3 regions of the Paramicrobacterium fandaimingii genome follow, and region 3 is predicted to be linked to each of the others. Evidence: predicted binding sites of a transcription regulator. Region 3 holds the regulator's gene; each other region holds the start of a gene.
The links. Region 3 encodes LexA, which represses DNA repair genes until DNA is damaged. Its sites were predicted from a motif close to TCGAACANNTGTTCGA; they were not measured.

Region 1: a site for LexA is predicted at 1,581-1,596, ahead of HCR84_RS06435 (DUF222 domain-containing protein). Genes of this name have one in related genera too.
Region 2: a site for LexA is predicted at 1,974-1,989, ahead of HCR84_RS14720 (HNH endonuclease signature motif containing protein). Genes of this name have one in related genera too.

The regions. Positions count from the first base shown of each region.
Region 1 is NZ_CP061170.1:1,320,819-1,324,095, forward strand. Features, by position in the region: gene HCR84_RS17615 (hypothetical protein) at 98-274, opposite strand; partial or broken gene HCR84_RS17805 (HNH endonuclease signature motif containing protein) at 317-469, opposite strand; gene HCR84_RS06435 (DUF222 domain-containing protein) at 399-1,559, opposite strand; glycine riboswitch at 1,734-1,821, shown strand; glycine riboswitch at 1,823-1,909, shown strand; gene gcvT (glycine cleavage system aminomethyltransferase GcvT) at 1,957-3,090, shown strand; gene gcvH (glycine cleavage system protein GcvH) at 3,096-3,277, shown strand, end outside.
Region 2 is NZ_CP061170.1:3,046,545-3,049,821, reverse strand. Features, by position in the region: gene HCR84_RS14725 (DEAD/DEAH box helicase) at 1-229, opposite strand, end outside; gene HCR84_RS14720 (HNH endonuclease signature motif containing protein) at 382-1,920, opposite strand; gene HCR84_RS14715 (DUF6398 domain-containing protein) at 2,136-3,277, opposite strand, start outside.
Region 3 is NZ_CP061170.1:2,028,676-2,031,952, forward strand. Features, by position in the region: gene HCR84_RS09820 (histidinol-phosphate transaminase) at 1-497, opposite strand, end outside; gene HCR84_RS09825 (hypothetical protein) at 515-859, opposite strand; gene lexA (transcriptional repressor LexA) at 1,112-1,783, shown strand; gene hflX (GTPase HflX) at 1,787-3,277, opposite strand, start outside.

The DNA.
Region 1 (3,277 bases), 710 kb from region 3:
AAATGCGCTGTGCCGACGCGGCGTAACAATTGGTGCAGCGCGTCATCGAGTTTTCGCACGCTGCCGGTGAGCTCCGGCTTTCGCCGAGACCGCCGCGTCAGAATGGTGGTGCGTCGGGAAGCTCCATTCGCTCGTCGTTGTTCGCCGCGTTTGCCTGAGCGAATTGCACGTTGGAGGTGCGGGGCACCCGGTAGGTCTTCCCGAGGGGTGAGACCCATTCGATGTGATTGTCGTCGGTGACGGTAACGTCCCATTGGGTGTGGTGTCGGATCATGTGGTGTTGTTCGCATGCTGCTTGGAGATTGCTGAGGCTGGTTTCGCCGCCGCGCTGCCATTCTTTCCGGTGGTCGAGGTCACAGGTGGTGGCTGATCTGTCGCAGCCGATGCCGATGCAGGTTTCATCTCGTAACTGCACGGCCCGTTTCAGATCTGCCGGGACAGCGTAGCTGTGCCGGCCGATGGAGAGCACAGCCCCGGTCTCGGTGTGTCAGCAGCCGGGTGAAACTCGGTGCCTGCGCCGCCAACTCGCGTGCCATGTCGGGGGTGGGCCCGTATCCGTCCAAATGCGCGGGCTCGTCGGAGTGTCCAAGGAGAGTCATGACGGGGACGGTGACATACACGGTGGGTCGGATGCTGCCGAGCCGGTCAGCGCCGACACCGGATGCGCCGACACCGGGCTTGTCACCGGGTTCGGTGGTGAACCCGATCATGAGTGCATCGATGATGGCGTCGGTCTCGATCTGCGCCACCGTGCGGTCATCCCCGGCAGCCTTCAACGCCCGCGCTGTCAGACGGGCAGCATTGCGTAAGCTCTGCACCACCTCGATCGGAGCACTCACACTGAGTACCCCCATGCCGTCCTGGGTGCCGTAACACTCCACACGACGCTTCGTGACCGCGTCGGTGCGCCGCTGACTGATGCTCTCGGGAAACAGGGCCTCGCGAATCTTCACCACAGCGCGGGAGAACTGCGTCGGTGACTGCTGGATGGCTTTCGGCAACGCTTTCGCCTCAAACGCTGCGACCTCGTCCGCGTTCAATCCGATTGATTGGCGAATCATCGCATCAGCATGCTGCCGAGTGACCTCGCCGGCATCTAATGCGTCGAGTGTTTCCGGGAGCGTCTCGCAGAGCGCTTCAGCATCGTTGATGAGTCCGGCAGCCTGGCTCTTCGTGATACCGAGAGCGGCACCGACCTCCTGAGCGAGGGAGGAACGCACCCACCCCTGCGACTCACCCGTCAGGTCGGCACGCGTGAGCCCGGCGGCATTCGGAATGAACACCCCCGGGTGCTCAAGGGCATCCTGCAGCATCGCATACGTGCCACGCAGCCGGGACGCCTCCGCCGCCGCAATCAGCTGCGAATCATCAACAACACCGTCGAGACGGGCACGAAGCGCACCCACGACAGCATCGTCGCCAACGTCGCCTTCGCGAGACTTCGGAGAGTCCGCTGGCGGAGTCGGTGGCGGTGTCGGTGGCGGCTGATGGGATCTCTCATGGTCCTCCGACGGCACCCACTCGTCGGGTTCATCCGGAGGTTCTCTGTAATCATCCATGCACCAATTTTGCCACCAAACACCGACATGTATTCGACTGAATTGCAATCTGTGGATAACTAAGATTCGAAGATAAATACGCATTCAATTTGTGGACAACCACCAGTACATCGGACGTCATCGAGTTTTCGAACGCGGCAGGATAAGCTGTGAGTGCAACTGAATATCAGGCCCACACACGATGCGGGAGAGCTCGTCACCTCGAGCACCGAAGGAGCAAGCCTCCCCGCCAATCTCTCAGGTTCCATACCGCATCGTTCTGGCCACTCTGAAAAGCGGAGCGACTGCTCCCGCCCACGGTGAAAGTCGCTTCCCAGCGGCGAAGCTCTCAGGCTCATGACAGAGGGGGAGTTCCCACACCATCGCACGCTGTGCGCACGGCGACATTGGAGAACTCGTGCCTGATCAAGACCAGACAAACACCGACGCGGATGCCGCGCGTCACAGCCCCCTTCACACTGTGCACGAGTCGCTCGGTGCCACGTTCACCGATTTTGCCGGCTGGCAGATGCCCGTTCGCTACTCGAGCGATCTCGCCGAGCACAAGGCCGTGCGTGAGGCCGCAGGAATCTTCGACATATCTCACATGGCCGAATTCACCGTCACGGGGGCCTCGGCGGGGGAGTATCTCGACTACGCGCTCGCGGGCCGACTCTCGGCGCTCGCCGTCGGTCGTGCGAAGTATTCTCTTCTGCTCACAGCGGCGGGAGGAGTGGTCGACGACGTCATCGTCTATCGACTGCAGGACGCCGAATACCTGATCATTTCCAATGCGGGCAACCGTGATGCTGTCAGCACCTCACTCGCAGAGCGGGCAACCGGCTTTGATGCCAGCGTCTCCGACGTCAGCGACGACTACGCGCTCATCGCCGTTCAAGGGCCGAATGCTGAGTCGATCCTCGCCGGGACGAGTGAGATTCGCGAACTCTCCGTTCCTTGGAGGGAACAGAAGTACTTCGCGTGGGCCGCGGCCCGCTTCGGCACGTCGTCGCTGCTTCTCGCTCGCACCGGGTACACCGGGGAAGACGGCTTCGAGCTGCTCGTGAAGACGAGCGAAGCGGCGGCGTTGTGGAATGCCGTCACGCTCGCCGGAGAAGCGCTCGGACTTGTTCCCGCGGGGCTTGCTGCCCGTGACTCGCTTCGGCTCGAAGCGGGGATGCCCCTCTACGGCCACGAACTGTCGCGCGAGCTGAAGCCGGCGCAAGCGGGCCTCGGTCGCGTGGTCGTTGCGGCCAAAGAGACATTCGTCGGCAAGGACGCCGTCGAACCTGATGAGGGCGCGCACGTTCTCGTCGGCCTGGTCTCGGATGGGCGTCGTGCAGGCCGCACGGGTTACCCCGTTCTGTCCGGTGATTCTGAGGTCGGAACAGTGACGAGCGGCATCCTGTCACCGACCCTTGGACACCCCATCGCTATGGCTCTCGTCGCTCCCGACGTCGCCGAGGCCGGCACCGAACTCGACATCGAGGTGCGCGGCAAGCGCATCGCTGCAACAGTGACCACCCTGCCCTTCTATTCACGGAAGAAGTAAACGCCATGACCGAGACCAGCGCACTGTCTTATACCGACGAGCACGAGTGGCTCAACATCGACGGCTCATCTGTCACCGTCGGCATCACCGACTATGCCGCAGAGAAGCTCGGCGATGTGGTCTTCGTCGAGCTGCCCGATGTGGGCGACGAGGTCGAAGCCGGAACTGTGGTCGGCGAAATCGAGTC
Region 2 (3,277 bases), 1.0 Mb from region 3:
GAATCGGCAGTGCAAACGCGGCGGTCTTGCCCGTGCCGGTCTGGGCGAGCCCGACAACGTCGCGGCCCTCAAGCAGCGTCGGGATCGTGGCTTCTTGAATGGCGGACGGCGTCTCGTAGCCGACGTCGCGCACGGCCTTCAGCACAGCATCGCTGAGCCCGAGATCGGCGAACGTCGTCTGGGGTTGCGCGGTTTCTTCCGCGCGCGATGCAGAGTCTGTGGTGGTCATTAGATCTACGGTACTCGCCTCAACCTCACGATCTCATCGAGATTCCGCTGTCAGAGCGGATTTCTGCCGAAATCGTGTGCATCCGGGGCAGATTCTCAGTCAAGGCGCGGCTCAAATGAGGACATACCCGGTGTTCTTGCCGCGAAGGCTGGTCATTCCCGCCTCGTCACATAGATGATCCCAGCGGGGGCTGTCCATTGCACTCTACCGTCGGGGAGCCTCAATGGAGTCCAGTTCGTTGAGTGCTTGAGCGTGTGATGACGTCGACAAAGCGCGTGGAGGTTGTCGGCCGTTGAAAGGCCGCCATCTTCCCATGCCTGAATATGGTCAATGTCACAGTACGCTGCAGGTGCATTGCACTCGAGGAAATCACATGTGACGTCGCGAAGACGAATATCTCGCTTCATCTTCTCGCTGAGCCGGTATTTCTTCGGGTCGATGTACCGATGCGCACCAGTGATCGGGTCGGTGAGTACGCGCACGAAGCTCGTTGCTTGGCCGATGAGCATGTTCGCCGTATCGGGGTCGATGGGACCATACCCTGCGAGGTCAGCCTGTTCTGCGCTGCGACCGATCAGAGACAAGGCTGGAACAGTGATGACGACGCCGGGCCGAAGCGCGGCAAACTGCGCACGGGTGAGCGTGACGGTGTCGGAATCATGCGTCTCGGCGACCGCACTGCTTGCCTGATCAGGGTCACCAGAGGCGTTGGCAGCAGAATCAACAGGTGAACAGTCGTCAGAGGGATTGTCGGTGCCACGAGCGGCAGCTTCGCGGTTGTCATGATGGTCTGCGTCTGCGTCTGCGTCTGCGTCTGCGTTAGCGCTTGAGTCCGTGGTGACGAGCATCCCGGTCGTGGATGCCTCGGCAATGAGATCTGCCTCGATCTGCTGCAGTGTGCGTGGGTCCCCTGCCGCTCTCAGGGCACGGGCGCGACTGGTCGCCTGCTCGACGATGGATGTCGTCACATCGGCCGAGTGGTAAAGGCTGAGGTATGCCATGCCGTCTTCGGCAGGATCGTGCTCAACGCGTCGCTCGTCGAACGCTGCGTTCTTACGGGTCTGAATGGACTCCGGGTGCAGCTTCTCACGCGTCTTTCGAGCGGTCTGCGTGAATCGCGTTGGGGTTTGGGTGCGGGAGGCGCCGACGATCGCATCGTCGAATTCGGCTCGTGCCTCTACGGGCAGCGACCAGGCCTGCCGTGCTGCTGCGCGGGCGTGAGCGTAACTGGTGAATCCAACACGAAACGCGTCCATCACCTGGGGAAGATCGTCAATGAGGGTGATCGCCTCGTGGATCATTCCCTCAGCAATCCTGTCGGCCACGCCGATCTTTGCCGCGACCTCGGAGACGAACGAGCGTTCCATCGCTTGGTCGTCGGAAAGCCGGCTCGGGTGGGACTCGGCAGAGGAATGCGCGAGCACGGAATCGCGAGAGCGCACGTACACGTCGTGCGCTCGGTAGAGGTTCTCGACGACGAACGCCTGGGCGCGCTGTGCCTGGTCGTACGCGGCCCCGACAGCATCCAGGCCTTCCACGAGCGCGTCTCCGAACTCTGCCGATGGCGGCATGGATTCGTCTTCGAGCTCCACAGCATCTCGAATCATCCAGTACTCATCGCCGAGTCTCGCGCCCGTGTCACCCATCGGCAACGGGCTCTGTAGCTCTGAGCACCAGCGCTGCGAATCCATGGCTCAAGCATAACAATGATCGAAGATAAATGCGAGTAATTTATCGATTATTCTCGAACAAATGTACGAAATTTTAGGGGATGGCAGATCGTCGACAAGGCGCATGGTTTCGACGCTCAACGTTCGTACCCGTCGTCGGGAGTCGCCACGGTGATGTGTTCAGTAAGCGGATACGGCTTAACCTCGGAGAGCGCTACGGCGTTGCACGGTCGATGTCAGCTCTTTTCAGCATCCTGTTCTGCCAGTCTCGCCCGATAGAGGTCACGCATGCTGATGAGCTGGCTCCGTCGCCGCGAGGTGAGCAAGTCGGCATCGCCGAGTGAGCTTTCGCCGTCATTCCAGTACACGCCGATCGCGTGCAAAAGTGTGGATGCTCGTTGAGACGGACTTCCCTTCAACCCGAAGTGCGCCATCATGTCTTGCACGCGCGGTCCCTCGTTCTCGAACGTGAGATTCGCCTTCCCAATGATCCAGACCACAGCTGCAGCTGCCGTTGATGCTTTGCCCGCACGGCGAAAGATTGTCGGTTCCTCGTGAGCCACTCGCGCCAGCAGCCGTCGAGAAGCCGTGCGAAACTCTGTGTCGAAGAGCTCGTCGCAGCACGAGTCGATGAGATCGGCGATGTCTTTCACTCGCTCGTGAATGGGCTCTGGCACAGCTGAAAGATCGAGCGGTTCGTCAGGGAGTGACGCATCACTGAGAGTGTCGAGCACATCGCCGCCGCCGACCTCCTCGGCGAAGGACGAGAGCAGATACTCCTCAACGCTCTCGTCGTCATCGTCGGACAACCCGTCATCTTCATCGGGCGGCACCGGGAGCCCCATGCGCTCGAGCAACGCCATCGGCCCTTGGGCGCGCGGTTGCCGAATGACCTTCTGGAAATCGGGCTCGAAACTATCGACGGCAGCGAGCGTGTCGTGGGTCAGGTCAGTCGGGATGCCGCGAACGCTGTGGGCGTATCGGATGAGTGCCCGCAGTAGTGCCGGTGTCTTGCTGAGATATTGTGCGTCGGCCACGATTTTGCGGGGAATGAAATCGGCGAGCAGAAGCTCGACCGACACGGGGCTCCACCGCAGCGGGTCGCCTGGTCCGTAGCCCGTGCCGAACCACATCAGTGATTCGAGGAGTCCACGGGTGTCAGCGTTGTCGAGAACTGCGCCGTGCTGTGATGCGAAGAATTCGTTGGTGATGTCGGCGAGCTGCTTCTCTGTGTACTCTGGCCGTGCGTAGCCGGAACCGCCGGTCGGCATCATGCCCGTGATCCATTCCGTGAGCGGTCGAATCATCGGCCACGTTTCCGTTTCGAGAGGCGGGAACGTCATGGCGCCCACCGCAATCGCCTGCTCGACGCGTGCTC
Region 3 (3,277 bases):
TTGTTCGGTGAGCACAGCACGACGACGTCGGGCGCGTCCTCCGCGATCACGCGAGCGATGTACTCGGGTGAGAGCTCGAAATCCTTTTCCCTCTCGCGACCGATCCATCGTGTGTTTGTCCCCATGGCAAGCAATGGGTACATCGAATACGTGGGAGTGAACCCAAGAAAAGTCCGCCCCGGGCCGCCGAACGCCAGAAGAATCTGCTGCAGCACCTCGTTCGAGCCGTTTGCGGCCCAGATATTCTCTGCCCGCATACCGTGCCCCAGATACGCCGCGAAGTCCTGCCGCAGTTCGGTGAACTCGCGGTCCGGATAGCGATTCAGCCCGATGATCGACGCTGCAACAGCCCCAACGATATCGTGCGCCACAACCTCTGGAATGCCATGTGTGTTCTCATTGACGTTCAGCGAAATCGGAACCGGAGCCTGCGGGGCACCGTACGGAGAGCGGCCGCGAAGGCCGTCGCGAAGAGGAAGATCATCGAATGTGGTCACCCCTCCATCGTATGGGCTTACCGAACAGCTTCCTCGTACCGTGACGGGATCGCGATTCGCTCACCCGCGGCCACCGATGACGTCTCAAGTCGATTGAGGTCGACGATCTCCGCAACCACGTCGCGGGGGTCGTGATCAGGCGCGATGCGCTCTGCCAGCATCCACAGCGATTCACCGGCGGAGACGGTCACGTATTCGAAGGTCGCCGACGATGACGAGTCGGATGCCACGGCGGAATTCGCGTGTACAGCGCCAAAGGCGATGCCGAACACAAAGGGAATAGCAGCGATTCCCGTAAGAACGGCGCGGCCGCGGGCGGTGAGACGAAGCCGGGGTGCTGCATTGGTCTGCGGGGATGTCATCGTTCTGCTCCTTCGTTGACGAGTTCGTTTCGGCCCTCAGGCCGGTGAGGGCCGAAACGAACCTGTGTTCCGAACCTATCTTCGACTGTTCGAACTGTCAACCATCTTTTTCGGTTGTCGCCGAAGAAATTCCGCGACACACTCGAATAGATGTTTGCCTCGACCCGCCGAAGCGGATACAGTTTCGAACACAGGGAACACATCACCACGAGCCACCGACATCGGGGCTCGTGAGGAGACAGGAGCAGAGCGATGGCACAGGATCCGACGAAGAAGACACGCACCCGTCGCCGCAAGAATCTGAGCGATAAGCAGAGGGCGATTCTCGAGTTCATCCAGCGGACTGTTTCGCAGAATGGCTATCCGCCGAGCATGCGCGAGATCGGCGATGCGGTTGGCCTTGCCTCTCTCTCGAGTGTCACCCACCAACTGAACCAGCTTGAGCTGAGTGGTTACCTGCGTCGGGACCCGAACCGCCCGCGCGCCCTTGAGGTGCTCATCGACCTTCCTCAGACCGCCGACATCGGTGAGACGTCAAGACCCGTCGGAGACGCCACCATGGTTCCCCTCGTCGGAAATATCGCCGCTGGCGTCCCCATCACTGCTGAACAGCAGGTCGAGGAGGTTTTTCCCCTCCCCCGCCAACTCGTCGGCAAAGGCGAACTGTTCATGCTCCATGTCAAGGGCGAGTCGATGATCGACGCCGCTATCTGCGACGGAGATTGGGTTGTCGTGCGCCAGCAGGCCACCGCAGAGAATGGCGACATTGTCGCGGCAATGCTCGACGAGGAGGCAACAGTCAAAGTCTTCCGCCAGCGAGACGGCCACACGTGGCTGCTCCCCCGCAACAGTGCCTATGAGCCCATTCTCGGCGACCACGCGGACATTCTCGGCAAGGTCGTCGCCGTTCTGCGCTCGGTCTGAGGATTAGCGCGCTTCGGCGAATTCCGTGACTTGCGCGGCGATTTCGTCGGAAACCGCCGCCTCGAGGTACGTGCCGTCTTCCCGATAGTCAATTTTCGTCACTTCACCGCGACGGTGAAGCATCGAAATGACGTCCCCACGGTCGTAGGGAACGAGCAGAGCCACTTCGACGGGAGGGTGGGGAAGCATCCGCTCGATCGTCTCGAGCAGCTCGTCTACCCCAGCGCCGGTTCGGGCAGAGGCGAATACGGCGTTCGGCGCGAGGCCCCTGAGCAGAAGTCGCTGGTCGTCATTGATCAGATCTGTTTTGTTGAAGACGATGATCTCGGGGATATCGCGCGCGCCGACGTCCCCGATCACGTCGTGGACCGTGGTGATCTGAGATGCGGGGTCGGGGTGCGCTGCATCGACGACGTGCACGATCACGTCCGCGTACGACACCTCTTCGAGAGTCGAGCGGAAAGCCTCGACGAGCTGGTGCGGCAGATTTCGAACAAAGCCGACAGTGTCGGAGAAGGTAAATTCTCGACCGTCGTCGGTACGTGTGCGCCTCGTCGTGGAGTCCAACGTGGCAAAGAGCGCGTTCTCCACCAGCACGCCCGCCTGAGTCACCCTGTTGAGAAGGCTCGACTTTCCGGCGTTCGTGTACCCGACAATGGCGACAGACGGCACGGCGAATCGTGATCTGTTTGCACGCTTTGCTTCACGTGCTGGCCCGAAGCCCTTGATTTGCTTGCGGAGTCTCGCCATGCGTGTGTGGATGCGGCGCCGGTCAAGCTCGATCTTCGTCTCGCCCGGTCCACGCGAGCCCATTCCCGCACCGGCACCTCCGACCTGACCACCAGCCTGACGGCTCATCGACTCGCCCCAGCCTCGCAGTCGAGGAAGCAGGTACTCCAATTGCGCGAGCTCCACCTGTGCTTTGCCTTCACGGCTCTGCGCGTGCTGGCTGAAGATGTCGAGGATGACTGCCGTCCGGTCGATCACCTTCACCTTGACGACGTCTTCGAGCGCTCGTCGCTGGCTTGGAGCAAGCTCTGTGTCGGCGATCACCGTGTCGGCGTTCAGCGAGCGCACGATGTCGCGCAGCTCTTCGGCTTTTCCACGCCCGAGGTAGGTGCTCGGATCCGGGTGCGGACGTCGTTGCAGCAGACCATCGAGCACAACGGCACCCGCTGTCTCTGACAGAGCCGAGAGCTCGCGAAGAGAGTTTTCGGCGTCGTCGGCGGATCCCTGGGGATATACGCCGATCAGCACGACGTTTTCCAGCCTCAGCTGGCGGTACTCGACCTCGGTGACGTCGTCGAGCTCGGTCGAGAGCCCCGCGACGCGGCGAAGCGCACGCCGCTCCTCGCGATCGAGCTGGTCACCGTCTGCGTTCGAGTCGGACCCATCTTGATGAAGGGCCTGAGCTCGGCCGAACACCGAGAAAGCACGTGCGTCCCCACTCGCGATGATGCGGTCGAGAGCGTCGTCGTCGGTGTTGTTCTTGCC